DNA from 3 places in the Saccharothrix camelliae genome. Region 1 is predicted to be linked to each of the others. Evidence: riboswitches for the same ligand, from Rfam matches in the RefSeq annotation. Region 1 holds a riboswitch; each other region holds the start of a gene.

Region 1 (9,944 bases):
TTGGCCGCGCCGTCGAGCATCGAGTACTCGGTGTGCACGTGGAGGTGCACAAACGAGTCAGCCACGCCAAAACCCCCTTGTATACCACGCACACCAAGCAGATGGCGAAGCCCAGCAAAGCCGCCCGACGCACACTAGTCCGGTCGTGTCAGCCCGATCCAGTCGGCAGGCCGATGGCGCGCAGATCCGCCTTCACGGGTAGCGTTCAAGGTGTGGTAGCGCCGGACCCCGTCGACGCCCGTCTCCTGGCCATGATCGCCGAGATGGGCCGCGCCGCCGTGCACGAGGTGGCCGCGCGCCTGGGCATGGACCCGCGGGAGGCCGCCACCCGGTTGATCACGTTGTCCGGCAGCGGGTTGCCGCTGCTCGTCGGCGTGGAGTGCGACCCGAACGGCATCCGCAAGGCGCTGGCCAACAGCGTGGCGTGGGGCAACTACTCGGGCCCCGGCGGCCAGGCCGTCCGCGGCACGCCGAGCGGCCCGTACCCGCCCGCCCCGGGCACGGTGCAGGGCACGCCGTCCGGCTCCTACCCCGGCCACCCCGTCCCGCAGGGCCCGCCCAGCACGCCGTTCCCGGCGCAGCAGCCGGTGTCGTCCGGTCCGGCGCGCGTGCCGGAGCCGATGAGCACCTGGGGCGTGCCCGGCACGTCCGGCTGGGCGCGCGGCGACCAGGCGCCCGCGCCGCGCTCGCGCACCGGCAAGATCGGCAGCACGCTGGAGACCGAGGGCCTGGAGGGCGCCCGGTTCACCATCCAGCTGGTCGAGGTGGTCGACCCGGCGGACTTCCTGTTCACCGCGGCCGGCTACAAGCTGGCGCCCGGCGAGCGGGCCGTGGTGGTGCACACGGAGCTGGCGAACACCGGTCAGGTGCCGTTCAACGCCCTGCCCGACATGTACCTGGTGCTGATGACCAACAAGGGCGAGACGGTCGGCAAGGCGCCCGTGTCGCTGTCGTCCAGGCCGCCGCACAAGATCGGCGTGCAGCCGGGCGAGACGGCCGGCGGGCACACCGTCTACGTGCTGCCGGAGGACACGGTGATCTTCTCGGTGCGCTGGAGCTCGCGCCCGGAGACCGACCTCAACACGCTGGTCTGGACGATCGACGACTGAGCGGCCGTCAGTCCGCGAGGACGGCGGCCACCGCGTCGACCACGACCCGGCGGCGGCGTTCGCGCGGGATGCCGGCGGCGTGCCCGGCCACCTCCGGGGTCGTCGAGCCCCACAGCGCGGACCTCGACCGCCGCGCGGCCGTCGCCCTCCAGGCGGTGCCACTTGGCCAGCCGCTCCTTGACCGGGTCGTCGGTGAAGCGGTCGAACAGCCGGCCCGCGTACTCCGGCAGGTTCGCCGGGTCGAGCGGCGCGCCCGCGATGCCGACCGCCGGGCACTCCCTGGTCGCCACCGCTCGCAGGCCCGAGCAGCCGGCCGACCTGATCGAGCGGCACGGCGTCCGGGTGACCGTGCTGGGGCCGGGCGGGATGCGGACCGACTGGGCGGGCTCGTCCATGACCGTGCACCCGGTCTCGCCGGCCTACGAGCAGACGGTCGGCGCGGTGAACGCGCTGCGGACCACGCTGATGGCCCGGGCGGCGAGCGACCCGGCGAAGGTCGCGGACGTCGTGCTCCGGGTGGCCGGGATGGACGAGCCGCCGGTCCGCCTGCTGCCGGGCAGCGACGCGGTCCGGTTCGCCGGGCGGGTGGAGCGGACCCGCGCCGAGTCGGACGCGCGGTGGCACGGGCTGTCGGTGTCCACGGACCACGCCGACCTCACCGACGACAACCTCCACCCGCTCGTCACGCTCCGGAGCCGACCGGGGTCGCGGGCCTACCGGATCACGGCCGCCGGGGCTCAGGCAGGCGCGGACTCGGTTTCCCGGGTGATCCCCACGTCGCCCCTGGTCATCGTGGCGAACAGCAGCACCGCCAGGGTCGTCGCGCCCGCCATCACGGTCACCATCGGCAGCACGCTCGCCGACCCGCCCGCGCCGACCAGCGGCGCCATCAGGCCGCCCACCAGGAACGTCGTCACGCCCAGCACGGCCGACGCGCTGCCCGCCGCCTCCGGGTGGCGGGCCATCGCCAGCGCGCCGGCGTTCGGCATGAGCAGGCCGACGCTCATCGTGAGCACGAACAGCGGCGGCAGGAACGTCGCCAGCCCACCACCCACCAGCCCGCCGGCCAGCAGCCCGAACCCGCCGACCGCCGCACCCGCCAGCCCGGCCTTGAGCAGCGACCGGGGCATGATCCGGCCGGTCAGCCTGGTGTTGAGCAGGCCGGCCAGCACGATCGCCACCGAGTTCGCCCCGAACACCAGGCTGAACTGCTGCGGCGTCAGCCCGTACACCCCCTGCAGCACGAACGACGCCCCGGCGACGTAGCCGAACAGCGAGCCGAGGGCCAGCGCCGACGCCAGGGCGTAGCCGAGGAACTTGCGGTCGGCCAGCAACCCGCCGAACACCTTCAGCGTGAGCAGCAGGTTCGCCGGCCGCCGCTTGTCGCGCGGCAGCGTCTCCGGCAGGCCGACGGCCAGGGTCACCAGCAGGACCAGCCCGATCACGGCGAGCACGACGAACGTGCCGCGCCAGCTGGTGAACCGCAGCAGCTGGCCGCCCAGCACCGGCGCCACCACCGGGCCCAGGCTGTTGACCAGCATCATCATCGACATGAACCGCGCCATCGCCAGGCCCTCGAACCGGTCGCGCGCCACCGCCATCGCCACCACGAACCCGGCCGCCACGCCGATCCCCTGCAGCAGCCGCAGCCCGGAGAGCGCCAACGCGCTGGGCGCGACCGCGCAGAAGACCGACATCACGACGTAGCAGCCGATGCCGACCAGCAGCGGCCGGCGCCTGCCCCACGAGTCGGACAGCGGGCCGACCAGCAGCTGGCCGACCGACAGGCCGATGATGAACGTGGTCAGCGACAGCTGGATCTGCGACTCGGTCGAGCCGAAGTCCCGGGCGATGCCGGGGAACGCGGGCAGGTACGTGTCGATCGAGAGCGGTCCGAGCAGGCACAGGGCGCCGAGGAGCGCCACCAGTCGGGACCTGTTGTCCATGTCGCCATCCCCCAGGCTCGTCCGACAGAGCTTCGCAAGCCGGACGGACCGGGGAAAGGGATATGGCCCACATCACGCCCGAGGCGAAAGTCTTGCGCCTCGGGCGGTCAGTAACCCTCTGCGCGCAACGACTCCAGGGCGTCCGCCAGGTCGGCGGGGTACTCGCTGGTGAACGACACCCACTGGCCGTCGGCCGGGTGGTGGAAGCCCAGCGTCCGGGCGTGCAGCCACTGCCGGGTCACGCCGAGGCGCTTGGCCAGCACCGGGTCGGCGCCGTAGGTCAGGTCGCCGACGCACGGGTGCCGCAGCGCGGAGAAGTGCACCCGGATCTGGTGGGTGCGGCCGGTCTCCAGGTGCACGTCGAGCAGCGACGCGGCCCGGAACGCCTCCACCACCTCGTAGTGCGTGATGCTCGGCTTGCCGTTGGCCATCACGGCGAACTTGTAGTCGTGCTTGGGGTGCCGGTCGATCGGGGCGTCGATGGTGCCCTTGATCGGGTCCGGGTGGCCCTGCACGAGCGCGTGGTAGAGCTTGTCGACCGTGCGCTCCTTGAACGCGTGCTTCAACGCCGAGTAGGCGCCCTCGCTCTTGGCCACCACCATCACGCCGGTGGTGCCGACGTCCAGCCGGTGCACGACGCCCTGGCGCTCGGCCGCGCCCGACGTGGCGATCCGGATGCCCGCCGCCGCGAGGCCGCCGACCACGGTCGGACCGGTCCAGCCGGGGCTGGGGTGCACGGCCACGCCGACCGGCTTGTCCACCACGATGATGTCGTCGTCCTCGTGCAGGACCACCAGGCCCTCCACGGGCACGGCCTGCACCTGGACCGGGCGCTCGGGCTCGGGGAGGGTGACCTCCAGCACGGCGCCCGCGACCAGCCGGTCCGACTTGCCCGCGGGCTGCCCGTCGAGCACGACGTCACCCGACTCGGTCAGCGCGGCGACCACCGTGCGGGACAGGCCGAGGAGCTTGGCCAGGCCCGCGTCGACCCGCATCCCGTCCAGGCCGTCCGGGACCGGGAGGGTTCGATAACCGCTCATGCGCCCGCCTTCTTCCCGCTGGGCTTCTTCTCCACGCGGGTGCCGTCGTAGTCCCGCTGGAGCAGCGCCATCAGCACGATCACGCCGCCGCCCACGCAGATGGCCGAGTCGGCCAGGTTGAACACCGGGAAGAAGTTGCCCCACGGGTCGAGCACCGAGATGAAGTCGACCACGCCGCCGCGCAGCGGGCCGGGCGCGCGGAAGATGCGGTCCACCAGGTTGCCCGTCGCGCCGCCGAGCACCAGGCCGAGGCCGATGGCCCAGCCGACCGACCGCAGCCGGCGCGCGATCCACAGGATGAACACGACCACGCCGAACGCGATCAGGGCGAGGATCACCGTCCAGCCCTCGGCCAGCCCGAACGCGGCGCCGGTGTTGCGGATCAGCGGCAGGTAGAGCAGGCCGCCGAGCAGTTCGACCGGCTCACGCCCCTCCAGCTCCTCCACCGCGATGATCTTGGTGACCAGGTCGAGGGCCAACACCAGCGGCGCGATGACGGCCAGCAGGAGGACCCGGCGCTTCGGCAGCGGTGCGTCCGGCTGGTCCGGCGTGTCCGGCTCGGTGTTGGGATCGGTGCTCACCGGGCCATTGTCCAGCATCCCGATCAGCGCAGGAACGGCGGGAGCGCGCGCTCGTCGTCCACCGGCGTCCAGCGGCCTTCCCGGACCTCGTACTCCCACCGCGAACCCTCGGTGACGAGCGTGCGCAGCGCGGCCACGAAGCGGTCCACGTGCTCCTCGGTCGTGCCCAGGCCGATGGACGCGCGCAGCGCGCGCTCACCGTGCGCGAGCCGGTGCACGGCCACGTGAGCGCAGAACGCGCCGTCGCGCACGCCGATGCCGTGTTCCGCCGACAGGGCGGCGGCCAGGTAGCCCGCGTCCTGACCGCCGACGGTGAAGCTCACCACGCCGACCCGGTCCTGGTCGGGGCCGAACAGCGCCAGTTCGCGCGCGCCCGGCACGGTCGCCAGCCCCGCGCGCAACCTGGCCAGCAGCACGCGCTCGTGCTCGGTGGTCTGCTCCCAGTGCCGTCCCAGCACGTCGCACGCCACGGCCAGGGCGTGCACGCCGACCACGTTCGGCGTGCCCGCCTCGTGCCGCTCGGGCACCGCCGACCAGGCCACGCCCAGCCGGTCGCCGTGGTCGGTGACGCGGGCCGTCGCGCCGCCGCCGACCAGGTACGGCTCGGCCGCCTGCAACCAGTCGGACCTGCCGACCAGCACACCCGCCCCGAACGGCGCGTAGACCTTGTGCCCGGACAGCACGGTGTAGTCGACGTCGAGCGCGCGCACGTCCACCGGCCGGTGCGGCGCGAGCTGGGCCGCGTCCAGGGCGATCCGGGCGCCGTGCCGGCGCGCCACCCGGGACAGCTCGGCCACCGGCCACACCTCGCCGGTCACGTTGGACGCGCCGGTCACCACGACCAGCCGGGGCCCGACCGGGGCCTCGCGCAGCGCCCGGTCCAGCTCCAGCACCGCCTGGGCGGGCGAGCCGGGGGTGCGCAGGCGGCGGACGTCCGGGCCGCGCCACGGCAGCAGCGCGGCGTGGTGGTCGGTGTCGAACAGGATCACGGCCGTGCGCTTCGGCAGGCTCCTGGCCAGCAGGTTCAGCGCGTCGGTCGTGTTGCGGGCGAACACGACGGCGTCGGTCGCGCGGGCGTTGAGGAACCGCCGGACCGACGTGCGCGCCTGCTCGTAGACCTTGGTGCTGACCTGGGAGGCGAAGCCCGCGCCCCGGTGCACGCTGGCGTACCAGGGCAGCACCTCGTCGACGGCGTCGCGGACCTGCTCCAGGCACGGCGCGCTGGCCGCGTGGTCGAGGTTGGCGTACTCGACGCGCTCGCCGGTCACCAGCGGGACGCGCAGCGAGGAGCCGACGACGCGGGGCAGCGCCGGCTTCTCCGGTCGGGCGACGAACGCGGGTCGGGGAACTGCGATGGTCATGACGCCTCCGGGGGTCCGGGACCCCGCCGGAGGGAGCCCGCGCTTGCCGGACGCCCTGCGCGCCGGCCAGGTCCTCACCAGGGGCACCCCACCGCGGTAGGAGGGTTGCCGGCCAGCGAGCCTGGGCTTCGCGCTGGCACTCATGACCTTCGCCTCGAAGCTAACCCAGGCCGCACCCGGCCGTCGAGGGGCGTTCACATCCTGGGAGCGCCCCCGGGGGCGTCACGGCAGGCCGACGTCGCCCTTCCAGCGCGCGAACCGACCCGCCCGGTCCACGGCCCGGATGCGCTGCTCGGTGGCCGTGCGCATGGCCTCCGTGCACACCACCAGCAGCTGGTCGTGCTCCTGGAGCCGGGTCGTCGGCTGCGGCGTGAAGCCCTTCTCCTCGCGCACCACCAGGCTCACCGACGAACCCGGTGGCAGCCGCAGCTCGGACAGGTACACGCCGTGCAGCTTGGAGCCGGGCTGGATGCGGACCTGGAGCAGTTCCGCGCCGAGGTCGTCCAGCGCCGACGAGTCCACCTGCACCTCGTGCGCCTCGCCGGACTTGACCAGGCCGAGCCACTTGGCCAGCCACGGCAGGCTCGTGCCCTGCACCAGGGTCAGCACCACGACCAGCACGAACACCGCGTCGACCAGGCGTTGCGCGCCGGGCACCTGCTGGATCAGCGGGATCAGGGCGAACACGATCGGCACCGCGCCGCGCAGCCCGGACCACGAGATGAACACCTGCTCCCGCCAGGGCACTCGGAACGGCAGCGACGCGCACAGCACCGACAGCGGCCGGGCGAACAGCACCAGCACCGCGCCCGCGACCAGCGCGGGCACCAGCACGTCGAGCAGCCGCCCGGGCGACGCGTACAGGCCGAGCAGCACGAACAGGCCGATCTGCGCGATCCAGCCCAGGCCCTCGGCGAACGACAGGGTGTCGGCCCGGTGCGGCAGGCGGGCGTTGCCGAGCACCAGCGCGGCGATGTAGACGGCGAGGAAGCCGGACGCGTGCGCGAGGTCGCCGACGGTGTAGGCGAGCAGGCACACCGCGACCGTGGCCAGCGGGTACAGGCCGGTGGCGGGCAGCGCGGCCCGGCGCAGCGCGATGCCGCCGACCCAGCCCAGCACGACGCCGACGATCGCGCCCGCGACCAGCTCGTAGCCCATCAGCAGCGGCGCGGTCCAGGTGATCGGGTCGGGCGCGGCGAGCAGCACGACGGCGATGTACACCGGCGCGTCGTTGATGCCGGACTCCAGCTCCAGCGCGCCGATCAGCCGCTTGCCCACGCCCACCCCGCGCAGCACGCTGAACACGGCGGCGGCGTCGGTGGACGACAGCACCGCGCCCCACAGCAGGGCGGTGCGCCAGTCCATGTCCAGCAGGAGGTGCAGCGCGAGCCCGGTGACCGCGATGCTCACGCCGACGGCCACCGTGGACAGCGCGATGCCCAGGCCCAGCGCCGGTCTGACCGCGCTCCACCGGGTGGTGAGACCGCCCTCGGTGAGGATCAGCACGAGCGCGACCGTGCCCAGCGAGCGGGTGAGGCCGGCGTCCTCGAACTGGATGCCCAGCACCGCTTCACCGAGCAGCAACCCGATCCCGAGGTAGAGCAGCAGGGACGGCAGGCCCAGCCGGATCGACACGCGGACCGCGAGCACCGAGAGCAGGAGTACCGCGGCGGCGATGCCCAGGTAGCCCGTCACATCGCCCACTCGACCTCCACGCCCTTGCCCGATCACCCGACAGGGTCATTCTCCCCGGTGATACCGAAATGGACGAATCCGGCACCGCACAGCGTCACCAGCCGAACGCCGGTAGCGCGACCCGAGCCCGACCGTGCACGTTGGCGAACGGGTCCGCCGCCCCGGTCACTCCCTGTCCTCCGAGCGACACCACCCCCTGCGGGAGACACCGTGAAGTTGCGAACGATCACCACCGCGCTGGTCACCACCGGCGCGCTCCTCGGCTCCGGCCTCGGCTCGGCCACCGCCGCGCCGCCCCCCGCCGCGCCGCCCGCCACCCTGGCCGCGCCGGACATCCCGGTCTCCGCCGTCCAGGCCGACCTCAACCAGCTCCAGAGCATCGCCTCCGCCAACGGCGGCAACCGGGCGCACGGCCGTCCCGGCTACCTGGCCTCGGTGAACTGGATCAAGTCCAGGTTGGACGCGGCCGGCTTCACCACCAGGGTGCAGTCGTTCACCAGCAGCGGCGCCACCGGCTACAACCTGATCGCCGACTGGCCCGGCGGCGACCTGAACAACGTGGTCATGGTCGGCGGGCACCTCGACAGCGTGTCGGCCGGTCCGGGCATCAACGACAACGGCACCGGCTCGGCCGGGCTGCTGGAGGTCGCGCTGGCCGTGCGGTCCAGCGGGTTCCAGCCGACCAAGCACCTGCGCTTCGCCTGGTGGGGCGCGGAGGAGCTGGGCCTGGTGGGCTCCACGTACTACGTGAACTCGCTGTCCTCGACGGACCGCTCGCGGATCGACGCCTACCTCAACTTCGACATGATCGGCTCGCCGAACCCCGGCTACTTCGTCTACAGCGCGTCCGGGCAGCCGTCCGGCTCGCTGGCGCTGCAGCAGGCGCTGCAGGGCTACTTCACCTCGATCGGGGTGCAGACCGAGCTGACCAGCGTGGGCGGGCGGTCCGACCACGCGGCGTTCGCGCGGGCGGGCATCCCGGTCGGCGGCACGTTCACCGGCGCGGAGGGCATCAAGACCTCGGCGCAGGCGCAGAAGTGGGGCGGCACGGCGGGCGTCGCGTACGACCGCTGCTACCACCGGTCGTGCGACACCACGTCGAACGTGAACGCGACCGCGTTGAACCGCAACGCCGACGCCATCGCGAGCGTCCTGTGGGGGCTGGCGGCCTAGCCGGCCAGCAACCGCGCCAGCACCTCGGGAGCACCGGCCGGGGCGGGGTCGACCTGCACGACCTTGTCCCGGCCGCGCTCGCCCGCGACCACCTCGACGTCCTGCCGGCGCACGCCGAACGCCCTGGCCAGCGCCTTGCGCACGGCCTCGTTCGCCTTGCCCTCCACGGCGGGCGCGGCCACCGCGACGACCAGCGCGCCCTCGCCCCACCGGCCGCCGACGGCCTCGCGCCTCGCGCCCGGCTTGACCCGGATCGCGAACCGGAACGCGTCAGGCACGGGACATCACCACGGCCAGCGTCTCCTCCAGCAGGGCGCGCCGCGCCTTGACCACGTGCGGGGTGGACGACAGCAGCTGCGCCTGCCCCAGGTACACCGAGTACGCCAGCACGGCCCGCTGGTGGGCCGCGTCGGCGGCGAAGCCGAGTTCGCCGAACAGCTCCTCCAGGTAGCCGATGCGGCGGCCGGTGACGCGGTCGAGCACCGGCGCGACCACCGGGTCGCTCCCGGCCGCGAGCAGGGCCAGCTCGACCGCGCTGTCCCCGACCCCCTCCAGCACGGTGGCGAACAGCAGCCGCAGCTTCGCCAGTGGCTCGGCCGCCGACTCCACCAGCTCGATCACGGCCTCGGTGCGCTCCCGCTCCCAGCGTTCGAGGGTTGCCCTGAGCAGGGCTTCCCGGTTGGGGAAGTGCCAGTAGGCGCTGCCCTTGGTCGCGCCGAGCCTGGTCGCGAGCGGTTCGACCGCGACGGCGGCCACCCCGCCCTCGGCCAGCGCCAGCAGGGCCACCCCGGTCCAGTCGTCGCGCGTCCGCCGTGCCATGCGTCCATACGCTACCGTATGGTCACGGACCGCACGGTTCCGCACGGAGGAGGACTGATGATCCGGAACGTGCACACCCGGCTGATCCCCGACAGCGCGGACCTGGTCGACCGGGTGGTGGAGCTGTGGCCCTCGGACCGGTGGCCGGCGCTGGTGCTGGACCGGCCGCTGGGCGCCGGGGCGGACGGCGGGCACGGGTTCGTCCGCTACCGCTGCACCG
Region 2 (9,944 bases), 3.1 Mb from region 1:
TGGGCGAGATCGAGGGCATCGGTGACGCGAAGCTGGCCAAGCTCCGCGACCTGGTCCGCCTCTGACGCCCTCAAGACCACTCGGAGAACCCCATGTGCCCGAACCGGAACTGCCCGCACCCGACCGCACCGGACGCTCGTCCACCCTCCACTTCGGACAAGTTCCCGCACCGCCCGCCGTCCGTCCCGCCGCAACGCGCCGAGATCCCCGACCACCTGCTGACCGCCGCGCCCCTCTCGTTGCCGGACATGCCTCGCCGGCTGTTCGGCAGCCACCAACCCCGCCCTCCGCACGACGACCAGGGCCACCGCAACCACCACCGTCGCCTCCGCCGGCTGCTCGCCCCGATCCGCCGCGCACCCCGGAGCGAGGGCCGAGCCCGCCGAGAACACCCCCGCCGCATCCGCCGACTGCTCGCCCGCGTTCGTCGCGCGGTCCGCGACCACAGCAGCGCTCGCTCGGACCACCACCACGTCCCCGGACCGTCCGGGCGGGTCCTCCGCGTGGTCCGGAACGACAGCGAAGGTGGCCGAGACCGCCGCCGCGTCCGGCGGCTGCTGGACCAGGCCCGTCGTCTGGCCCAGGACGGCGCCATCGCCCGCCGGGGCCACCGCCGTGGCGTCCGACGGCTGCTCGACCGTTTCCGTCGGGTGGGGCGTCGCACCCGTTCCGCCTGGCCACGCCTCGTCACCTTGTCGAGGTTCCGGTGGGTGGGGTCGTGAGTCCCCGCGCGCACCTGGTCCCGGCAGCGTTGGCGGTGTGGGCCACGGCCCTCGCCGGGCTGCTCTGGACCTGGTGGGCCGCACCCGCGGTCGGCCTGGTCACCGCCGTCATCGGCGGCTTGGCGCTGCGTCCGTGGCGACCGGCGGCAGTGGCGCTGGTGGTGTCGGCCGTGGCGGCAGCGGGCTGGATCGGTGTTCAGGCCCGCGGCGCGACCCACCACCCGCTGCGCGGCGCGGCGGAACGCGGCGCGCCCGCCACGGTCCACTTCGAACTCGACCACCGGCCGCACGGGTTGCGCAGCAGCGGCTTCGGCTCGCGGGCGGGTGGGGTGGAGCTGGTGCTGGTCCGGGGCACGCTCGACGGTGGCGGGCGGATCGCCGTGCTGGCCCCGGCGGACCGGTGGCGGGAGCTCCTGCCCGGCCAGCGGGCCACCGCGCGCGGCACGCTCGCCCCGCCGCGAGGTGGTGAGCTGACGGTCGCGGTGCTGCGGGTCCGCGGACCCCCGCAAGGGGTGACGGAAGCGCCGGTGTGGCAGCGGGTCGCCGAGGACCTGCGCGCCGGACTGCGGAGGGCGAGCACCGCGCTGGACCCCGAGCCGGCCGGGCTGCTGCCCGCGCTGGTCGTCGGCGACACGTCGGGGCTCTCGCCCAGGGTGGTGGAGGAGTTCCGCACGGCGGGGCTGGCCCACGTCCTCGCCGTCAGCGGGGCGAACCTGGCGATCCTCTGCGGCGCGGTCCTGCTGCTGCTGAGGCTGTCGCGGGTCGGGCCACGCGGGTGCGCGGCCGGTGCGATGGCGGCGCTGGTCGGGTTCGTGCTGCTGGCCGGGCCGGAGCCGAGCGTGCTGCGGGCCGCGGTGATGGGCGCGGTGGCGCTGCTCGCGCTGGTGCTGGGTCGGGAGCGGTCGGCGTTGCCGGCGCTCGCGGCGTCGGTGGTGGTCCTGGTGCTCTACGACCCGGAGCTGGCCACCGAGCCGGGGTTCGGCCTGTCGGTCGTGGCCACGGCGGCGCTGGTGCTGCTCGCGCCGCGGTGGGCGGCGGCGATGAGGGGGCGCGGCCTCCCGGTGGGGGTCGCCGAGGCGCTGGCGGTGCCGGTGGCCGCCCACCTGGCGACGGCGCCGCTGGTGGCCGGGCTCTCCGGGCAGGTGAGCCTGGTCGCGGTGGTGGCGAACCTGCTGGTCGCGCCGGTGGTGGCGCCGGCCACCGTGCTCGGTGTGCTGGCCGCCGTGCTGGCCCCGGTGCACGACGCGGCGGCCCGGCCGGTCGTGGAGGTGGCCGGGCCGGCGGTGGGTTGGCTCATCGCGGTCGGTCGGCACGCGGCGGCGGTGCCGGGGGCGGCGGTCGGGTGGCCCGGTGGCTGGGTCGGCGGGCTGCTGCTGGCCGGGGTGCTGGTGCTCGGTTGGGCGGTGGTGCGGCTCCGGCGGCTGCGGGCGCTGGTCGTGGCGGCCGTGGTCGGGGCGGTGGTGGTGGTCGTGCCGCTGAACGTGGTCTCTCCCGGGTGGCCGCCGTCCGGGTGGGCGGTGGTGGCCTGCGACGTCGGACAGGGCGACGCGGTCGTGCTGGCCACCGCCGAGCGCGACCGGGCGGTGCTGGTCGACACCGGGCCGGACCCGGTGCCGGTGCTGTCGTGCCTGCGGCGGCTGGGGGTGCGGCGCATCCCGCTGGTGGTGCTCAGCCACCTGCACGCCGACCACGTCGGCGGGTTGGCGGCGGTGTTGGCGGAACGAGTCGTCGGCGCGGTGGCGGTGGGGCCGTCGCGGCAGCCGGGGTGGGCTTGGGAGGAGGTGCGGGAACGGGCGCGGGCGGCGGGGGTCCGCGTGGTCGAGCTGGGTGCGGGTCAGCGGCTGAGCTGGCCGGGCCTGGGACTGGAGGTGCTGGGGCCGCGGGTGGACCCGGTCGGTGGGACGAACACGGCGGTCAACGACGCGTCGCTGGTGCTGCGGGCGTCCACCGCGGCCGGGCGGGTGCTGCTGACCGGCGACGTCGAGCTGGCCGGGCAGGCGGACCTGCTCGGCGGGCACGTGGACCTGCGGGCCGACGTGCTGAAGGTGCCGCACCACGGGTCGCGGTACTCGTCGCCCGCGTTCCTCGCGGCGGTGCGGCCGAGGGTCGCCCTGGTGAGCGTCGGTGCGGGCAACCGCTACGGCCACCCCAACGGGGTGCTGGTCGACGCGTTGACCAGCCGGGGCGCGCTGGTGCTGCGCACCGACCGGGACGGCGACACCGCGGTCCTGGCCGGCCCGGACGGGCCGGGGGTCGTCCGCAGGGGCGGCCCGTCAGACAACGGACAAGGGGAGAACCATGAAGAACGACGTCTGGATCCGACTGCACTCCGGCTGGTCCCGGCAGGGGTCCGACCGGGCGCTGGCGTGGGCGCTGTGGCAGCCCGGCTACACCGCCGAACCGTGGCCGCGCGACGGGCTCCGGCCCGCCTTCGCCTACTACGTGTGCGAGGACCTGCCCGGTGGCGGGCGGGGCGTCGTCGCCAGGGCCACCGTCACCGGCGTGATCCGCCTGGCGCAGGTGCCCTCCGCCGACACGGCCTACAAGCTGGTGGCCGACGCCCTGTTCGACGCCGACCTGACCATCCCGCCGGAGGAGTGGCACTCCGAGCGGTACAACCGGGAGAAGGCGACCCGGCCCTGGCCCCAGCTGCTCACCGCCTGGCGCGTGGTCACCGAACAGGTCGGGCCGCACGTCCTGCCGGAGCTGGCCGCCTTCCCCCGGACCGGTTGGCTGCGCTCGGCGAGGATCGGACTGTGACCGCCACGCCACCGCGACCAGGCCGACCAGCCCGGATCAGGCCACCGCCGGACCAGACTGCCGCCAGGACCAGGCTGCCACCGGGCAGGTTCGCCACCGGCCCGACTCGGCACCGGGCAGGTTCGCCGCCGGGCTGGCTCGCCGCCGGGCCGACTCGGCGCTGGCCCGGTTCGCCGCCGGAGTCGGTTCGGTGCCGGGCCGGTTCAGGTCCGGCCCGGCACCCGTCCGACTCCTCAGCTCTGGAGGGCCTTGATCACTGCCTCGGCGGACGGCGGGACGTTGGCGCGCGGGCCGACGCGGTTGCCGAGGGCGTCCAGGGTCTTGAGGCCGTCGCCGGTGATGAGCAGCACGGTCTCGCCGTCCGGGTCCAGCTGGCCGGTCTCGATGAGCTTCTTCGCGGTCGCCACGGTGACGCCGCCGGCGGTCTCGGCGAAGATGCCCTCGGTCTGCGCCAGCAGCCGGATGCCCTCGACGACCTCTTCGTCGGTGACGTCCTCGATCGCGCCGTTGGTGCGGCGGACGGCGTCCAGCACGTAGGGGCCGTCGGCGGGGGCGCCGATCGCCAGTGAGCGGGCGATGGTGTCCGGGCGGACCGGGGTGACGACGTCGTGGCCCGCCTTGAAGGCGGCGGCGACGGGGGAGCAGCCGGTGGCCTGCGCGCCGAACACCCGGTACGGGGTCTGCTCGACCAGGTCGAGGCTGCCCAGCTCGCGGAACGCCTTGTCCACCTTGGTCAACTGCGAGCCGGAGGCGATGGGCACCACGACCTGGTCGGGCAACCGCCAGCCGAGCTGTTCGGCGACCTCGTAGCCGAGCGTCTTGGAGCCCTCGGCGTAGTACGGGCGGACGTTGACGTTGACGAACGCCCAGTCCTCGTGCTCGGCGGCCAGCTCCTGCGCCAGCCGGTTCACGTCGTCGTAGTTGCCGTCGACGGTGATCAGGTTGCCGCCGTACACGGCGGTCATGAGGATCTTCGCCTGCTCCAGGGAGGAGGGCACCAGGACCACCGACTGCCAGCCGGCGCGGGCCGCGGCGGCGGCGACGGCGTTGGCCAGGTTGCCGGTGGACGGGCAGGCCAGCACCTTGAAGCCCAGCTCACGGGCGGCGGCGAGGGCGACGCCGACCACCCGGTCCTTGAACGAGTGGGTCGGGTTGCCGGTGTCGTCCTTCACCCAGACCTTGCGCACGCCCAGGGCCTTGGCGAGGCGGTCGGCCTCGACCAGGCGGGTGGCGCCGGGGTTGGTGTTGGGGTGTGACTCGACGGTGGACGGAACGGGGAGCAGGCCGCGGTAGCGCCAGATCGACCGGGGGCCCGCCTCGATGTCCTCGCGGCGGATCCGGCCGAAGTCGTAGGCGACTTCCAGCGGCCCGAAACACTCGAGACAGGCGTACTCGGCGGCGAGCGGGGTCTGGTGGCCGCACTCCCGACAGGACAGTGCCCGAGCGGGACCGAGGTCGAAGGAGGTGGTGGCCGAGGGCACACTGACAGCAGTCATCGCGAGGTATCTCCTCATCTTTCCCGCGCGTCGCGGGTCGGAATTGGCACCGTGATCGCCAGCGGACGCTGTGCGACGGGTTGCCGGGGCTTCTTCGGGCCGATCCCTCTGCCCCTCTGGATGAGCGGTATTCAGTTGTGGCCTCAACTTACGACACGATCCCGGCCCTCAGCCAGAGACGTCCACCATCCGGACGTCGGTCAGTCGTGGGAGGATCGCCGCCGTGAGTGCGCCCGCTGACCCGCCCGACGCCGTGCACCTCGTCGTCGGCGAGGAGGAGTTGCTGGTCGAGCGCGCCGTGCGGGGCGCCCTGGCGGTGGCGAGGAAGGCCGACCCGCAGGCCGACCTGACCCGCGTCCGGGTGACCGATCTCACCCCGCCTGAGCTGGCCGAACTGGTGAGCCCGTCACTGTTCGCCGAGGGGCGGGTGGTCGCCCTGGAGAGCGCGCAGGACATCGGCAAGGAGATCGCCGACGCGGTCATCGCCTACGCCAAGGCGCCCGCGGACGGGGTGACGCTGGTGGTCGTCCACAGCGGCGGCGGGCGGAGCAAGGCGGCCAAGGAGCTGCCCGGGGCGCTGCGGAAGGCGGGGGTCCGGGTCACCGAGTGCCCCAAGGTCACCAAGGCGGCGGACCGGGAAGCGTTCGTGCGCAACGAGATCCGCTCGGCGGGCGGTGGCAAGGCCGACCCGGAGGCGGTCGCGGCGCTGATCGAGGCGGTCGGCTCGGACCTGCGCGAGCTGGCGGCGGCGGCCTCGCAGCTCGTCGCCGACACGGCGGGCAAGGTCGACGCCGAGGCGGTCCGCCGCTACCACCGCGGCCGGGCCGAGGTGACCGGGTTCGCGGTGGCGGAGAAGGCCGTGATGGGCGACCGGGCCGGTGCGCTGGAGGCGTTGCGCTGGGCGATCCAGCTCGGCGTGCCGCACGTGCTGGTCGCCGACGCGCTGGCCGACGCGGTGCGCACGATCGCGCGGGTGTCCGCGGTGGGGCGGGGCGACCCGTTCAAGCTGGCGGGCGAGCTGGGCATGCCGCCGTGGAAGGTGAAGAAGGCGCAGGGCCAGTCGCGCGGCTGGGAGGACCAGGGGCTCGCCGCCGCGATGACGGTGGTCGCCGACCTGAACGCCGACGTCAAGGGCGTCGCGGCCGACTCGGGGTACGCCCTGGAGCGCGCGGTGCTGAAGATCGTCGCGGCGTACGGGCGGCGCTGAGCCGCAGCCGGTGGCGATCGGTGCGGTCGGCGGCAGTCAGTGCGGCCGAGGGACGCCGATGAAAAGTGCCGCCCACCCGAGTGGGTGAGCGGCACTTCCAGCGTGAGGACCAGATCAGATCTGGTTGGCGCGCCGCGCCAGGGCCGACTTCTTGTTGGCGGCCTGGTTGGCGTGGATCACGCCCTTGGTGACGGCCTTGTCGAGCTTGCGGGAAGCCTCCCGCGCCAGCACGGTGGCCTTCTCCTTGTCACCGGCCTCGGCGGCCTCACGGAACTTGCGGATCGCGGTCTTGAGCGACGACTTGACGGCCTTGTTGCGCAGGCGCGCCTTCTCGTTGGTCTTGATCCGCTTCATCTGGGACTTGATGTTCGCCATGCGGAAGCCACCTTCTCCTGGTCCGGGGTCGTACCGCGCTTGTCACCGGCTCCGCCCCCGAGGGGGCGGTTTTCCTCCACAGCGGAATGCCGCGCGGGTACGGCCGAGAAGGATATCAGGGCAGCTCACCGCACCGTGAACCGAGCCCTCCCATCGCCGACCACGACCTCGTAGCCGCCCCTGGCGACCTCCGGCTTGCCCGAGCCGTCCATGTCGCCCGGCGTCACCGCGAGGCGCTTGAGGTCGAACGCCACCTCGACCGTCCGCGACTCGCCCGCCTTCAACGCGACCCTGGTGAAGCCGACCAGGCGCTGCGGCGGCGTGAGCACCTTGCTCACCGGCTGGTGCGCGTACACCGGCACGACGAGCGCGCCGTCCCGGGAACCGGTGTTGGCCACCGTCACCGACACCTCCACCCGGCCGTCCCGCCGCACCTCGGCGGACTTCACCGTCGGCGCGGACGTGGTGAACGTGGTGTAGGACAGGCCGTGCCCGAACGCGAACGCCGGGTCGTACGCCGAGCTGGGCGCCGTGTTCGCGCCCCGCGGCTGGTCGTAGGAGAACGGCTGGTCGCCGACCACCTTCGGCCACGACACCGGCAACTTGCCGCTCGGGTTCACCGCGCCGAACAGCACGTCGGCGATGGCGCTGCCGCCCTCCGAGCCGGGCAGCCAGCCCGCGACCAGCGCGGGGGCGTCGGCGACGGCGCCGAGCACCTGCGGCCGGCCGGTCAGCAGCACGACCACGACCGGCTTGCCGGTGGCCCGCACCGCGGTCACCAGGCCCTGCTGCTCGGCGGTCAGCGCGGGCTCCTCGGTGTCCGCCTCGCCCTCCGCGCCGGGGTCCTCGCCGAGCACCACGACCACCGCGTCGGCGTCACCGGCCTGCGCGACCGCGTCGGCCTGCGCGGGCGCGCTGACCACGTTCGCGGCCGGTGCGGCGGCCCGGATGCCCTGCAGCACCGTCACCGTCGGCGGTGGCGGCGACCCGTTGGGCACGCCCTGCCAGCCGACCGTCCAGCCGCCGAGCTGGCGGGCCGCGGAGTCCGCCGCGTCGCCGGTCACCACGAGCTTGGCCGCGTCGGTCGACAGGGGCAGCACGCCGTCGTTGCGCAGCAGCACCGCGCTCTCCGCCGCCGCCTGGCGGGCCAGCGAGCGGTCCACGCCGGTCACGGCCGCGTCGGCCTTCTCCGGGTCGACGAACGGCTTCTCGAACAGGCCCAGGTCGAACTTGAGCTTCAGGATGCGCCGCACGGCCTCGTCGATCCGCTTGCCGCTGATCGCGCCGCTGCGCACGTTGGCCAGCAGCCCCGAGGTGAACTCGGCCGCGTTGGACGGCTCCATCGCCATGTCGACGCCCGCGTTGACGGCCATCGCGATGGCCTCCTGGTAGTCCGCCGCCACGTGGTAGCGGTCCACCAGGAACCGGATGTCCTCCCAGTCGGTGATGGCCACGCCGCGGAAGCCCATCCGGTCCCGCAACTGGGTGGTCAGCAGGTACTTCGACGCGTGCGCCGGCACGCCGTTCACCGCGCCGGAGTTGATCATCACGGTGCCGACGCCGGCGTCGAACTGCGGCTGGAACGCGGGCAGCACGGTGTCCTGGAGGTACCGGATCGGCAGCTGGGCGGGCGCGCGGTCGTGGCCGTTGAACGGCTCCGAGTAGCCCGCGAAGTGCTTGGCGGTCGCGGTGAGCCGCGCGGTGCCGTCGATCGGGTCGCCCTGCTGGCCGCGCACGTTCGCCGCCGCCAGCGCGCCGGCCAGCACCGGGTCCTCGCTGTAGGTCTCGTAGTACCGGCCCCACCGGGTGTCGCGCGCGATGTCGGACACCGGCGCGAAGTTCCAGAACACGCCGGTGGCGCGCATCGACCGGCCGGTGGACGCGCCCAGCTGCTCCATGAGCTGCGGGTCCCACGTCGCGCCGAGGCCGATCTGGTGCGGGAACATGGTGGCGCTGAGCACGTTCGAGTGGCCGTGGACGCCGTCCGCGCCGTAGATCAGCGGGATTCGCAGCCTGCTGTGGTCCAGCGCGTACTTCTGGATGGCGTTGGTCATCTCCGCCCACGCCCTGGGCGTGTTGGGGTTCGGCGCGTCGCCGCCGCCGGAGAGGATCGAGCCGACCTTCGCGTCCTCCAGCACCGCCTTCAGGCAGTCCTCGCGCAGCGGACCGGGGTTCCACTCGCAGTTGCCGCGCAGCTTGCCCAGTCGGATCTGGGTCATCTGGCCGACCTTCTCCTCCAGCGTCATCCGCCGGAGCAGGTTGTCGACCCGCCGGTCGACCGGCGCCCGCGCGTCCAGGTAGTCCTGGCCGGCGGGTTCGACGATGCCGCTCGCCTGTGCGCCGGTGACCAGCAGCGCGAGCGTGACCAGCGCGGCGACCGCGGTCCGCTTCCGGGATCTCAACACCGACAACCTCCACGTGATCGGAGAACCGGACCCACCCTCCCCGCGTGACCTGGCGCACAACAGGGCTGAACGGCCGATTCTGGGAGCGCTCCCACTCGGTAAGGGGTGAAATGCAGTACGTCCGTCCTGTTTCATGTCCGACGTGACCGCCGCACTCGACTGGCCCGGCTTCGGGCACATCTCGCTCGCCGCGCTGCTGTTCCTCTGCCTGGCCGCCGCCCTCGCGGGCGCGGTCGACGCCGTGGTGGGCGGTGGCGGGCTCATCCAGCTGCCCGCGCTGCTGCTGATCGCGCCCGGAGGCCAGCCGCTGTACGCGCTGGCCACCAACAAGATCGCGTCCGTGGTCGGCACGGCCGCGGCGGTGCGGACGTACGCCAGGCAGACCGCGGTCGACTGGTCGTCGGCGCTGCCGATGGCGGTGGCCGCCTTCGCGGGCGCGGTGGGCGGCGCGGCGTTCGCCGGTGCGCTGGCGCCCGGCGTGCTCAACGGTGTGGTGCTCGTCGCACTGGTCGGCGTCGGCCTCTACACCTGGCGCAAGCCGCAGCTGGGCACGTCCGAGGCGCTGAGGTTCACCAAGGTCGCGCAGATCGCCGTGATGACCCTGGGCGGCGCGGTGATCGGCTTCTACGACGGCCTGGCCGGACCGGGCACCGGCACGTTCCTGGTGTTCCTGCTCGTCGGCCTGACGGGGTTCGCGTTCCTGCGCGCCTCGGCCACCGCCAAGGTCGTCAACGTCGCCACGAACCTGGGCGCGCTGCTCTACTTCATCCCGGCCGGGAAGGTGCTGTGGGGCCTGGGCCTGGTGCTCGCGCTGTGCAACGTGACGGGCGCGGTGTTCGGGGCGCGGCTGGCGGTGCGGCGCGGGTCGGCGTTCGTGCGCCGGGTGTTCCTCACCGTCGTGGTGGCGCTGGTGGTCAGTCTGGGGTGGAAGGCGGCGCTTGGATGAGCCGGAACGTCGCGCCCATCGGGTCACCCGCGG
Region 3 (9,944 bases), 2.4 Mb from region 1:
GGTGTTCACCATCACCCCGGACGACGTCCTGGACGTGCTGGGCCCGGACGCGGACGAACTGCTGGCGTCCGCGAACGTCGACGTCGACGAGCTGATCCGGCTCATCAACGCCGAGACCACGCTCCTGCCCCCCATCATCATCCCCGACGAGGTCTCCCAGGACCGGGTCGCGAGCAGCCTGGCCGCCGAGCAGCCGAGCGCCCCGCCCGCCGCCCTGGTCGAAGCCGCGGGGAAGTGGAAGCGGCGCTTCCTGAAGGCCGCGGTCGCCACCGTGCTGGTGACCATCTCCGGTGGCGGCGCCACCGCGATCGCGATGGACAAGTCCGTCACGGTCGACGTCGACGGCGAGACCAAGACCGTCCACACCTACGAGTCCACCGTCGGCGAGATCCTGGCCGACGAGGGCATCGTGATCGGCGAGCACGACGCGCTCAGCCCGTCACCCCAGGCGAAGGTCGGCGACGGCGGCAAGATCTCGCTGGACCGCGGCCGGCTGGTGAAGATGACGGTCGACGGCGAGCAGCGCGAGGGCTGGGTCCGCTCGGTCACCGTGGACGAGGCCCTGGACCAGCTCCAGGTCGACGACGACGGCGCGTGGCTCTCCCACGACCGCGGCATGGACGTCCCGCTGCACGGCATCTCGCTGGAGGTCAAGAGCCTCAAGACCGTCACGGTCTACGACGGCGGCAACGAGCCGCGTCAGATCCGGACGACGGCGGTGACCGTCGAGGAGCTGATGCGGAACGAGAACCTGACCCTCGGTCCCGAGGACAAGCTCGAAACGGCGGTGGACCTGCGCGTCACGAACGGCGCCGAGGTCCACATCACGCGCACCGGCGTGTCGGTGATCAACGCGACGGAGGCCGTCCAGCCGCCCGTCGAGGAGGTCAAGGACGACACGATGATGAAGGGCCAGAAAGAGGTCCTGGAGCCCGGTGAGGCCGGCGAGCAGATCGTCACCTACCGCGTCACGGTGAAGAACGGCCAGGAGATCGGCCGGGAGAAGCTGGGCGCGAAGGTCACCAAGGAGCCGAAGGCCAAGAAGGTCAAGGTCGGCACCAAGCTCCCGCCCGACGGCGAGGTCTGGGACCGGCTGGCGCAGTGCGAGGCGACCGGCAACTGGGCCATCAACACCGGCAACGGCTACTACGGCGGCCTGCAGTTCAACAAGGGCACGTGGGACGCCTACGGCGGCTCCCAGTACGCCGCCTACCCGCACCAGGCGACCCGCGAGCAGCAGATCGCCGTGGCGACCAAGCTGCGCGACGCCCGCGGCGGCTACTCCGCCTGGCCCCACTGCCGATCCAAGCTGGGGCTGCCGTAACAATTGCGCCGCCTTCGGCGGCGCGGCTCGGTCGCTGGGAAGTCGGTCGTTCGCGCCCGGTTTTCCGGCGATCGGAAGGGCGTGATCGCCGGAAAACCGGGCGCGAACGACCGACGCGACCTCGCGTGGTGGTTCAGGGGAGTGGTGCGTGAGCACTCCTCTGCGGCTGGTGGTGGAGAATGAGCGGGTGACTGGAGACTCGACGTCGGCGGGGGTGGGGAGCGGGCTCCTCGGGCCGGCCGACGTCCGCAGGCTGGCCGCCGAGCTGGACGTCCGCCCCACCAAGAAGCTCGGGCAGAACTTCGTGCACGACCCGAACACGGTGCGGCGCATCGTGGCGGCGGCCGACCTGCGCGCCGACGACGTGGTGCTGGAGGTCGGCCCCGGCCTCGGGTCGCTGACGCTGGCCCTGCTGCCGTCCTGCCGCGCGCTGGTGGCCGTGGAGATCGACGGCGTGCTGGCCGGGCGCCTGCCCGTCACGGTGGCCGAGCGCGCGCCCGAGCTGGCCGACCGGCTGTCCGTGGTGCACGAGGACGCCATGCGCGTCACGCCCGACCAGCTGCCGGTCGCGCCGACCGCCCTGGTCGCCAACCTGCCCTACAACGTCGCCGTGCCCGTGGTGCTGCACCTGCTGGCCGTGCTGCCGTCGTTGCGCACCGGCCTGGTGATGGTGCAGTCCGAGGTCGCCGACCGGATGGCCGCCGGTCCCGGCAGCAAGGTCTACGGCGTGCCCAGCGTGAAGCTCGCCTGGTACGCCGACGCCCGCCGGGCGGGCCCGGTGCCGCGCTCGGTGTTCTGGCCGGTGCCCAACGTGGACTCGGCGCTGGTCGCGTTCGAACGCCACGAACCGCTGTCCACTGTGGACCCCAAGCGGCTGTTCTCGTTGGTGGACGCGGCTTTCGCGCAGCGGCGCAAGATGCTGCGCGGCGCGCTGTCCGGTTGGGCCGGTTCGGCCGCCGAGGCGCAGCGGCTGCTCGTCGCCGCGGGCGTGGACCCGGCGGTGCGCGGCGAACAACTGGGCGTCGGCGACTTCATCCGGATAGCCGAAGCCGCGTCGCCTCGCTAGTCGTTGATCTTTCGGCCGAAAGTGTGATTTGCCGGACGATCCCGCTTCGGGCTTGCGTCCGCCCCGTCCGGTCAGGTCTACTCGTGGTGCCATCCCGAGCGGCCGAGAGACCTGGCTCCCTGACGCCGCAGCAACCACCCCTCCATGGGGGCAGGTGCTTCAGCCAGGATCGATGGAGGATCACGTGCCCAGGATGCGAATGCTCACCCGTCGGCGGGTCGTCGACCACGGCCGTCGCACGTCCTCGGCCTGTCGCAGCTGCTGAGCAGCAGCAAGCGCTTCGAATCCTCGCGTCCTTCTGCGGGACACCTTTCTGAGCTGAGCCGTCGGCCACGCACGCCCCGGGCGTGCGCTGCCGCATGCAGTCGTGGAGCGAAAACGTGATCACTGTCGAGAACCTGACCAAGACCTTCCCCGGCAGTACCGGGCAGGTTCGCGCGCTGGACGGCGTGAACCTGGACGTCGCCGCGGGCACCGTCCTCGGCGTCGTCGGCCCCAGCGGCGCCGGCAAGTCCACCCTGGCCCGGTGCGTCGCGCTGCTGGAGCGCCCGGACAGCGGCGCGATCCGGGTCGACGGCACCGACCTCGTCTCCCTCGACGGCACCGCCCTGCGCGCCGCCCGCCGGCAGATCGGCGTCGTGCCGCAGGGCGACTCCCTGCTGCGCCAGCGCACCGCCGCGGGCAACGTCGCGCTGCCGCTGGAGGCCGCGGGCGTCGCCGGTCCGCAGCGCCGCAGCCGCGTCGCCGAACTCCTCGACCTGGTCGGCCTGACCGACAAGGCCGGCTCGTACCCCGACCAGCTCTCCGGCGGCCAGCGCCAGCGGATCGCGGTCGCCCGGGCGCTCGCCGCGTCGCCGTCCGTGCTGCTGGCCGACGAGCCGACGTCCGCGCTCGACCCCGACACCACCGGCTCGGTGCTCACCGTGCTGGACCGGGCGCGCGCCGAGCTGGGCGTGACGGTCCTCGTGGTCACCCACGACATGGGCGTCGTCCGCCGGATCTGCGACGACGTCGCGGTGCTGGAGGACGGCCGCGTGGTGGAGCACGGCAAGGTGCTCGACCTGGTGTCCGACGCCGCCAGCCGCACGGCCGCGTCGCTGCTGCCCGCCGTGGACCAGAACCCGGCTGCGGAGAGCGCGTTCGACCGGGTCGCGGACGTCGTGCTGATCGGCTTCGCCGCCGTCGGCGCGCTGCTGCCCGAGGCCACCAGCCGGTTCGGCGTCGAGCTGAACCTGCTCGGCGGCGGCCTCACCAGGCTGGGCGAGACCCCGGTGGCGCGGTTCCGCGTCGGCCTGAAGGGCGAGCGCGCGGACTCGGCGCTGGAGTGGATCTCGGAGGCCGGCGGCTCGGTGCGCCGGACCCTCTCGGGTCCCCAGGGAGTAGCTGCGTGAGGTCCGCAACACCCTGGTCCATCGTGTTCGACGACGTGCTGGTCGCCACCGGCGAGACGTTGTACATGGTGGTCGTCTCCACCCTGATCGCTGTTCTGCTCGGCGCGCCGGTCGGCATCTGGCTCCAGCTCACCGCTCCCGGTGGGCTGAAGCCCCGGCCGGTGCTCCACAAGGTGCTCGGGTTCGTGGTCGACCTGGGCCGCTCGATGCCGTTCCTCGTCCTGCTGGTCGTGCTGACCTCGCTGACCAGGCTGCTGCTCGGCAGCACCATCGGCCCGACGGCGGCCATCGTGCCGCTCGCCGTGGGCGCGATCCCGTTCGTCGGCAGGCTGGTGCAGAACGTGCTGGCCGAGGTGCACGTGTCGGTGGTCGAGGCCGCCGTGACCACCGGGTCGTCCACGCTGCGGATCGTGCGCAGCGTGCTGCTGCGGGAGTCGCTGCCCGCGCTGGTCAACGCCATCGGCGTGACCGCGATCGCGCTGCTCGGCTACTCGGCGATGGCCGGCGTGGTCGGCGGCGGCGGGCTCGGCGACCTCGCCGTGCGCATGGGCTACCAGCGGTTCAACGACCGCTACCTGTGGAGCACGGTCGTCGTGCTGGCGATCATCGCGACCGCGATCCAGTTCGCCACCAACAGGGTCGCGCGCGGCGTGGACCGCCGCCGCACCACCTCCGTCTGATCCTCCTCCCCACTCCCAAAAGGAACGAAATGCGTATTCGTGCTGCCCTGCTCGCCGTGCTGCTGACCGCAGTGGGCTGCGGTAGTGGCGACACCGGCGCCGCCTCCGACCCGAACGCGGCCCTCAAGATCGGCGTGAGCCCCGTCCCGCACGCCCAGGTGCTGCGGTACGTGGCGGACAACCTGGCCGCGAGCAAGGGGCTCAAGGTCGAGGTCGTCGAGTTCACCGACTACGTGCAGCCGAACACGGCGCTGGTCGACGGGTCGCTGGACGCGAACTACTTCCAGACCGTGCCGTACCTGGACACGTTCAAGGCGGAGAGCGGCGCGACCCTGGAGTGGATCGGGCCGGTGCACCTCGAACCGCTCGGCGTGTACTCGAAGAAGCACAAGTCGCTGGCCGACCTGCCGCCCGGCGCGAAGGTGGCCGTCGCCAACGACGCCACCAACGAGGCGCGCGGCCTGCAGCTGCTCCAGGCCAACGGGCTGATCAAGGTCAGGCCGGGCACCGAGCGGACCGCGACGATCCGGGACATCGCGGAGAACCCGCGCGGGCTGGAGTTCGTCGAGCTGGAGGCCGCGCAGCTGCCCCGGTCGCTGGACGACACCGACGCGTCCGTGGTGAACGGCAACTACGCCATCGACGCCGGTCTCAAGCCCGCGTCCGACGCCCTGGCGCTGGAGGCGACCGAGGGCAACCCGAACGCGAACGGCCTGGTCACCCGGGCCGAGCTGAAGGACGACCAGCGGATCGAGGACCTGCTCGCGCTGCTCCAGTCGCAGGAGGTCAAGGACTACATCACGGACACCTTCGCGGGCTCCGTCCTCCCCGTCTGACCCGAGAGCCCAACCCCCAACCCGCGAGAGTCCAACACCCGGCCCGCGAGAGTCCAACGCTCAGGGCGCCTGAGTTCAACGCTCGGGCCGGGTGCTCCGGGAGTGTGCTGCGTCGCAGGTCAGCGGTCGGTAGGAGCGGACTACCCGGAAACGCCCGTACGCTGCAAGGCGTGCTCGCTGTCGTCCCGCCCCCCATCACCGTCCGCGTACCGGCCAAGGTGAACCTGCACCTCGGCGTCGGCGACCTGCGCGCGGACGGGTACCACGACCTGGTGACGATCTTCCAAGCCCTGTCGCTCACCGACGAGGTGACCGTCGCCATCGCCGACGACCCCGGGGTCGAGGTGCGCGGCGAGGGCGCCGACTCGGTGCCGACCGGCCCGTCCAACCTGGCCTGGCGGGCGGTCCGGGCGCTGGCCGAGCACGTCGGCCGCGACCCCGACGACCCGAAGGTCCGGGTGGTGATCCGCAAGGCCATCCCGGTCGCCGGCGGCATGGCGGGCGGCAGCGCGGACGCGGCGGCCACCCTGGTCGGGCTGGCGTCGCTGTGGCGGCTGGAGATCAGCCGGGACGAGCTGGCGGGCATCGCGGCCAAGATCGGCGCGGACGTCCCGTTCGCGATCTACGGCGGCACGGCGCTCGGCACCGACCGGGGTGACCGGATCGTGCCCGTGCTGTCCCGGCACACGTTCCACTGGGTGCTCGCGTTCGACCGGCGCGGCCTGTCCACGCCCGAGGTGTTCGACGAGCTGGACCGGCTGCGCGTCGACGGCGACCCGCCCCGCGTCGGCGAGGCGGAGGCCGTCCTCGAAGGGCTGTCCTCCGGCGACCCGCGCCAGCTCGCGCTGCTGCTGGGCAACGACCTGCAGGCCGCCGCCGTGTCGCTGCGCCCCAACCTCCGCCGCACGCTGCGCGCGGGCGTGGACGCGGGCGCGCTGGCCGGCATGGTGTCCGGCTCCGGGCCGACCTGCGCGTTCCTCTGCACGGACGGCGACTCGGCGGTGCGCGTCGCGGCCGAGCTGGCGGGCGCGGGCGTGTGCCGCACGGTGCGCGTGGCGCAGGGGCCGGTGCACGGCGCGCGCGTCATCGGCACCGAGGAAGCGCCGCGCCCGGTGCCGCCCGAAGTGCACGCGTGACCTGATCCTCCTCGGCGCCCGGCTGCCATCGGTCCGATGGCTAGGCTGGTGTGCCGCGTTGTCGCACAACCTCGATGAAGGTGCTGGTAGATGGCCAACCTGGTCAATCTGGAAAACGTCTCGAAGTCGTTCGGCGTCCGACCGCTGCTCGACGGCGTGTCCCTCGGCGTCGGCGAGGGCGACCGGATCGGGGTCGTCGGCCTCAACGGCGGCGGCAAGACGACGCTGCTGGAGGTGCTGGCCGGGCTCGCCGAACCGGACGAGGGGCGGGTCAGCCAGAACCGCGGGCTGCGGATGGCCGTCGTCACCCAGCGCACCGAGCTGCCGGAGGGTTCGACGGTCCGCAACGCCGTGATCGACCCGCTCGGCTTCGAGTCCGAGCACGAGTGGGCCGCCGACGCGCGGGTGCGGTCCATCCTCGACGGGCTCGGCATCACCGGGTTCGGGTTGGACTCGCCGGTCGGCACGATGTCCGGTGGCGAGCGGCGGCGGGTGGCGCTGGCGGCGGCGCTCGTGCAGGACCTGGACCTGGTCGTGCTGGACGAGCCGACCAACCACCTCGACGTCGAGGGCGTGCGCTGGCTGGCCGAGCACCTGCTGGCCCGCCGCACGGCACTCGTCGTGGTGACACACGACCGGTGGTTCCTGGACACGGTGTGCAGCCGCACGTGGGAGGTCGTCGGCGGTCGCGTCGAGCAGTACGAGGGCGGTTACGCGGACTGGATCTTCGCCCGCGCCGAGCGCGCCCGGCTGGCCGACACGATCGAGGAGAAGCGCCGCAACCTGGCCCGCAAGGAGCTGGCGTGGTTGCGCCGCGGCGCGCCCGCCCGCACGTCCAAGCCGCGGTACCGCATCGACGCCGCCGAGGCGCTGATCTCCGACGTGCCGCCGCCGCGCGACTCGGTCGAGCTGCTGGCGTTCGCCAAGCGGCGGCTCGGGCGCACCGTGCTGGAGCTGGAGGACGCGACGCTGACCGTGCCCGACCGGGTGCTGGTGCGCGACCTGACGTGGCGGATCGGGCCGGGCGACCGGATCGGGATCGTCGGCGTGAACGGGTCGGGCAAGACGACGCTGCTCCGGGCGCTGGCCGGTGAGCGGGAGCTGGAGACCGGCAAGCGCGTCCAGGGGCAGACGGTGAAGCTCGCGCACCTCAGCCAGGAGCTGCACGACCTGGACGGGTCGATGCGGGTGCTGGAGGCCGTCGAGGAGGTCGCGCGGCGGGTGGTGCTCGGCAAGCAGGAGCTGTCGGCGTCGCAGCTGGCCGAGCGGTTCGGGTTCTCGTCGCAGAAGCAGTGGACGCCGGTCGGCGACCTGTCCGGCGGCGAGCGGCGGCGGTTGCAGCTGTGCCGGTTGCTGATGGCCGAGCCGAACGTGCTGCTGCTGGACGAGCCGACCAACGACCTGGACATCGACACGTTGCAGCAGCTGGAGGACCTGCTCGACTCGTGGCCGGGGACGCTGGTCGTGATCTCGCACGACCGGTACCTGGTGGAGCGGGTGTGCGACAAGGTGGTCGCGCTGTTCGGCGAGGGCGGGCTGACCGACCTGCCCGGCGGCATCGAGGAGTACCTGAAGCGCCGGGACCGGCAGAAGGAGGCGGCTGCCGCGCCGGTCGCGAAGCCGACCGCCGCGCCGTCGTCGGCGGCCGACCAGCGCGCCGCGCGCAAGGAGCTGGCCCGGCTGGAACGCCGGCTGGAGACGTTGCAGAAGAAGGAAGCCGAGCTGCACGCGGCGCTGGCCGAGGCCGCCACCGACCCGGAACGCCTGCTGGCCCTCGACGCCGAGCTGAAGTCCGTCCTGGCCGAAGCCGAGACCGTCGAGTCCCAGTGGCTGACCGCCGCCGAAACCGCCGACCCCTGACCCCCGCGAGTCGAACCCTCGCGTCCCGCGAGTCGAACCTCCACGACCCCCGAGTTCCACATTCGCGTCAGCCGGCAGGAACGCGAATGTGGAACTCGGGGGTCGTGAGCGTTCGACACGCGGGACGTGGAGGTTCGACTCGCGCGGGGGTTAGAGGTTGCGGCGGCGGAGTTCGGAGAGGAGGAGGGGCATCAGCTCGTCGACGAACGCGCAGTCGTAGCCCTGGCCGGCGACCAGCGACAGGGTGAACTTGGTCTTGGCCACCTCCGCCGACGACGCGCCGATCATGCCGTCGAGGGCGATGCCGACCTCCTCCAGCACCCGATCCACCTGGGACGTCCGGTACCCGCGCTGCGCCGGCCCGGCCGGCGGGATCTTGATCAGGCGCAGCTGCTTCCACGACGTGATCGGCGGCAGCGCGCCCGGCCGCGGCGGACCGTCGCCCAACTGCTTCTCCACCCGCGCCAGGAACGCGTCCACCTCGGTCTCGTCGTACCCGCGCCGGCCGAACATGGGCCGGCTGAAGCGCACCTCGCGCACCTCCCGCGCGGTCAGGTCGTCCTGCCCGAGCAGCGTGTTCTCGATCCGGTCCAGGAACTTGTCGACCTGCGACTCCTGGTAACCGCGCCGACCTCGCGGCGGCTTGCCGAAGGCGGCGGTGCGGACGTCACGCGCGGTCAACGGGCGGGTGCCGGGGCCCGGACGCGGACGGGCCGGCACAACCGGCACGGCGGGAGCAGCGGCGGAGGCGACAGCGGGGGTGGAGGGGGCGACGGGCGGGACGGGTCGGGGGGCGAGCGGGGCGGGCATCCGCTCCAACGTCACCACGACCAGGTCGAGGAACGTGTCCACGTCGTCCTCGTCGTACCCGATCCGACCGGGCGGGGCGTAGCTGAACTCGAAGTCCTGCACCTCGCGCGCGGTCAGGTCGTCCCGACCGGCCAGGGTGTTCTCGATCCGGTCGAGGAACGCGTCGATCTCGCCCTCGTGGTAACCGCGGTTGCCCGGCCGGGGCTTGTGGAACCGCACGCCGCGCACGTCCTGCGGCGTCAGCCGGGCCGCGGGCCGCATCCCGGTCGACGTGGCGTGCGCGCCCTGCGCGGGCGCGGTGGCCTGGCGCCGCTGCGGCGTGGAGCCGAGCGTCTGGGCGACGAGGTCCATGAACGCGTCGACCTCGGCCGCGTAGTAGCCGGGTCTCGCCGGTCTGAACCGCACCCGTCGCACGTCCGGCTCGGTCACGTCGTCCCGGCCGAGCAGGGTCGCCTCGATGCGGTCGAGGAAGGAGTCCACCTCACCCTCGTCGTACCCCGGCTGACCGGGCGGCGGACGGTGGAAGGCGACCTGCCGCAGATCCTGCGCGCCCAACAGCGGCGCCGGATGTGCCGGCATGTGCGGGCGAGCGTCGAACCCGGCCACCCAATTACCCCCTTCGTGTGGTGTACCGGGGAGTATCGCCGGATGGTGCTTCGGTTGTTTCGCCCTATCGGCTCAATGCGCCGGAAGATCGCTCTACCCTGACGGGCATGAGCCGGTTCGTGGACACGATGGTGGCAACCGCTGCGGGCGCCGGGGGCGCGACCCGGGGCATGACCACGGGGGAGCCGAACACCCCGACCCACAGGTCGTGGGCCGAGGTGCACCGGCAGGCGAC

The links. A riboswitch is a leader RNA that binds a small molecule or an ion and turns the genes downstream of it on or off. The one in region 1 is predicted to bind S-adenosylmethionine.
Region 2: another riboswitch for S-adenosylmethionine. It lies ahead of thrC (threonine synthase); the one in region 1 lies ahead of AB0F89_RS15515 (aminotransferase class V-fold PLP-dependent enzyme).
Region 3: another riboswitch for S-adenosylmethionine. It lies ahead of AB0F89_RS03670 (methionine ABC transporter ATP-binding protein); the one in region 1 lies ahead of AB0F89_RS15515 (aminotransferase class V-fold PLP-dependent enzyme).

Annotation. Positions count from the first base shown of each region.
Region 1 covers NZ_CP160453.1:3,116,249-3,126,192, reverse strand. Annotated here, with positions in the region: gene dnaE (DNA polymerase III subunit alpha) at 1-65, opposite strand, end outside; gene AB0F89_RS15545 (AsnC family protein) at 213-1,109, shown strand; gene AB0F89_RS15540 (hypothetical protein) at 1,013-1,504, opposite strand; gene AB0F89_RS15535 (hypothetical protein) at 1,529-1,768, opposite strand; gene AB0F89_RS15530 (multidrug effflux MFS transporter) at 1,847-3,055, opposite strand; gene AB0F89_RS15525 (RluA family pseudouridine synthase) at 3,163-4,095, opposite strand; gene lspA (signal peptidase II) at 4,092-4,676, opposite strand; gene AB0F89_RS15515 (aminotransferase class V-fold PLP-dependent enzyme) at 4,700-6,037, opposite strand; SAM riboswitch class IV at 6,072-6,185, opposite strand; gene AB0F89_RS15510 (potassium/proton antiporter) at 6,260-7,741, opposite strand; gene AB0F89_RS15505 (M28 family metallopeptidase) at 7,943-8,905, shown strand; gene AB0F89_RS15500 (DUF167 domain-containing protein) at 8,902-9,183, opposite strand; gene AB0F89_RS15495 (TetR/AcrR family transcriptional regulator) at 9,176-9,724, opposite strand; gene AB0F89_RS15490 (SRPBCC family protein) at 9,782-9,944, shown strand, end outside.
Region 2 covers NZ_CP160453.1:27,229-37,172, reverse strand. Annotated here, with positions in the region: gene AB0F89_RS00210 (helix-hairpin-helix domain-containing protein) at 1-65, shown strand, start outside; partial or broken gene AB0F89_RS00205 (DNA internalization-related competence protein ComEC/Rec2) at 719-2,995, shown strand; gene thrC (threonine synthase) at 3,716-4,978, opposite strand; SAM riboswitch class I at 4,990-5,105, opposite strand; gene holA (DNA polymerase III subunit delta) at 5,202-6,185, shown strand; gene rpsT (30S ribosomal protein S20) at 6,300-6,560, opposite strand; gene AB0F89_RS00185 (glycoside hydrolase family 3 N-terminal domain-containing protein) at 6,686-8,965, opposite strand; gene AB0F89_RS00180 (sulfite exporter TauE/SafE family protein) at 9,099-9,911, shown strand; gene AB0F89_RS00175 (VOC family protein) at 9,880-9,944, opposite strand, start outside.
Region 3 covers NZ_CP160453.1:746,398-756,341, reverse strand. Annotated here, with positions in the region: gene AB0F89_RS03680 (transglycosylase family protein) at 1-1,324, shown strand, start outside; gene rsmA (16S rRNA (adenine(1518)-N(6)/adenine(1519)-N(6))-dimethyltransferase RsmA) at 1,512-2,390, shown strand; SAM riboswitch class I at 2,477-2,569, shown strand; gene AB0F89_RS03670 (methionine ABC transporter ATP-binding protein) at 2,771-3,781, shown strand; gene AB0F89_RS03665 (methionine ABC transporter permease) at 3,778-4,461, shown strand; gene AB0F89_RS03660 (MetQ/NlpA family ABC transporter substrate-binding protein) at 4,491-5,297, shown strand; gene AB0F89_RS03655 (4-(cytidine 5'-diphospho)-2-C-methyl-D-erythritol kinase) at 5,468-6,433, shown strand; gene AB0F89_RS03650 (ABC-F family ATP-binding cassette domain-containing protein) at 6,524-8,293, shown strand; gene AB0F89_RS03645 (DivIVA domain-containing protein) at 8,444-9,658, opposite strand; gene AB0F89_RS03640 (fatty acyl-AMP ligase) at 9,817-9,944, shown strand, end outside.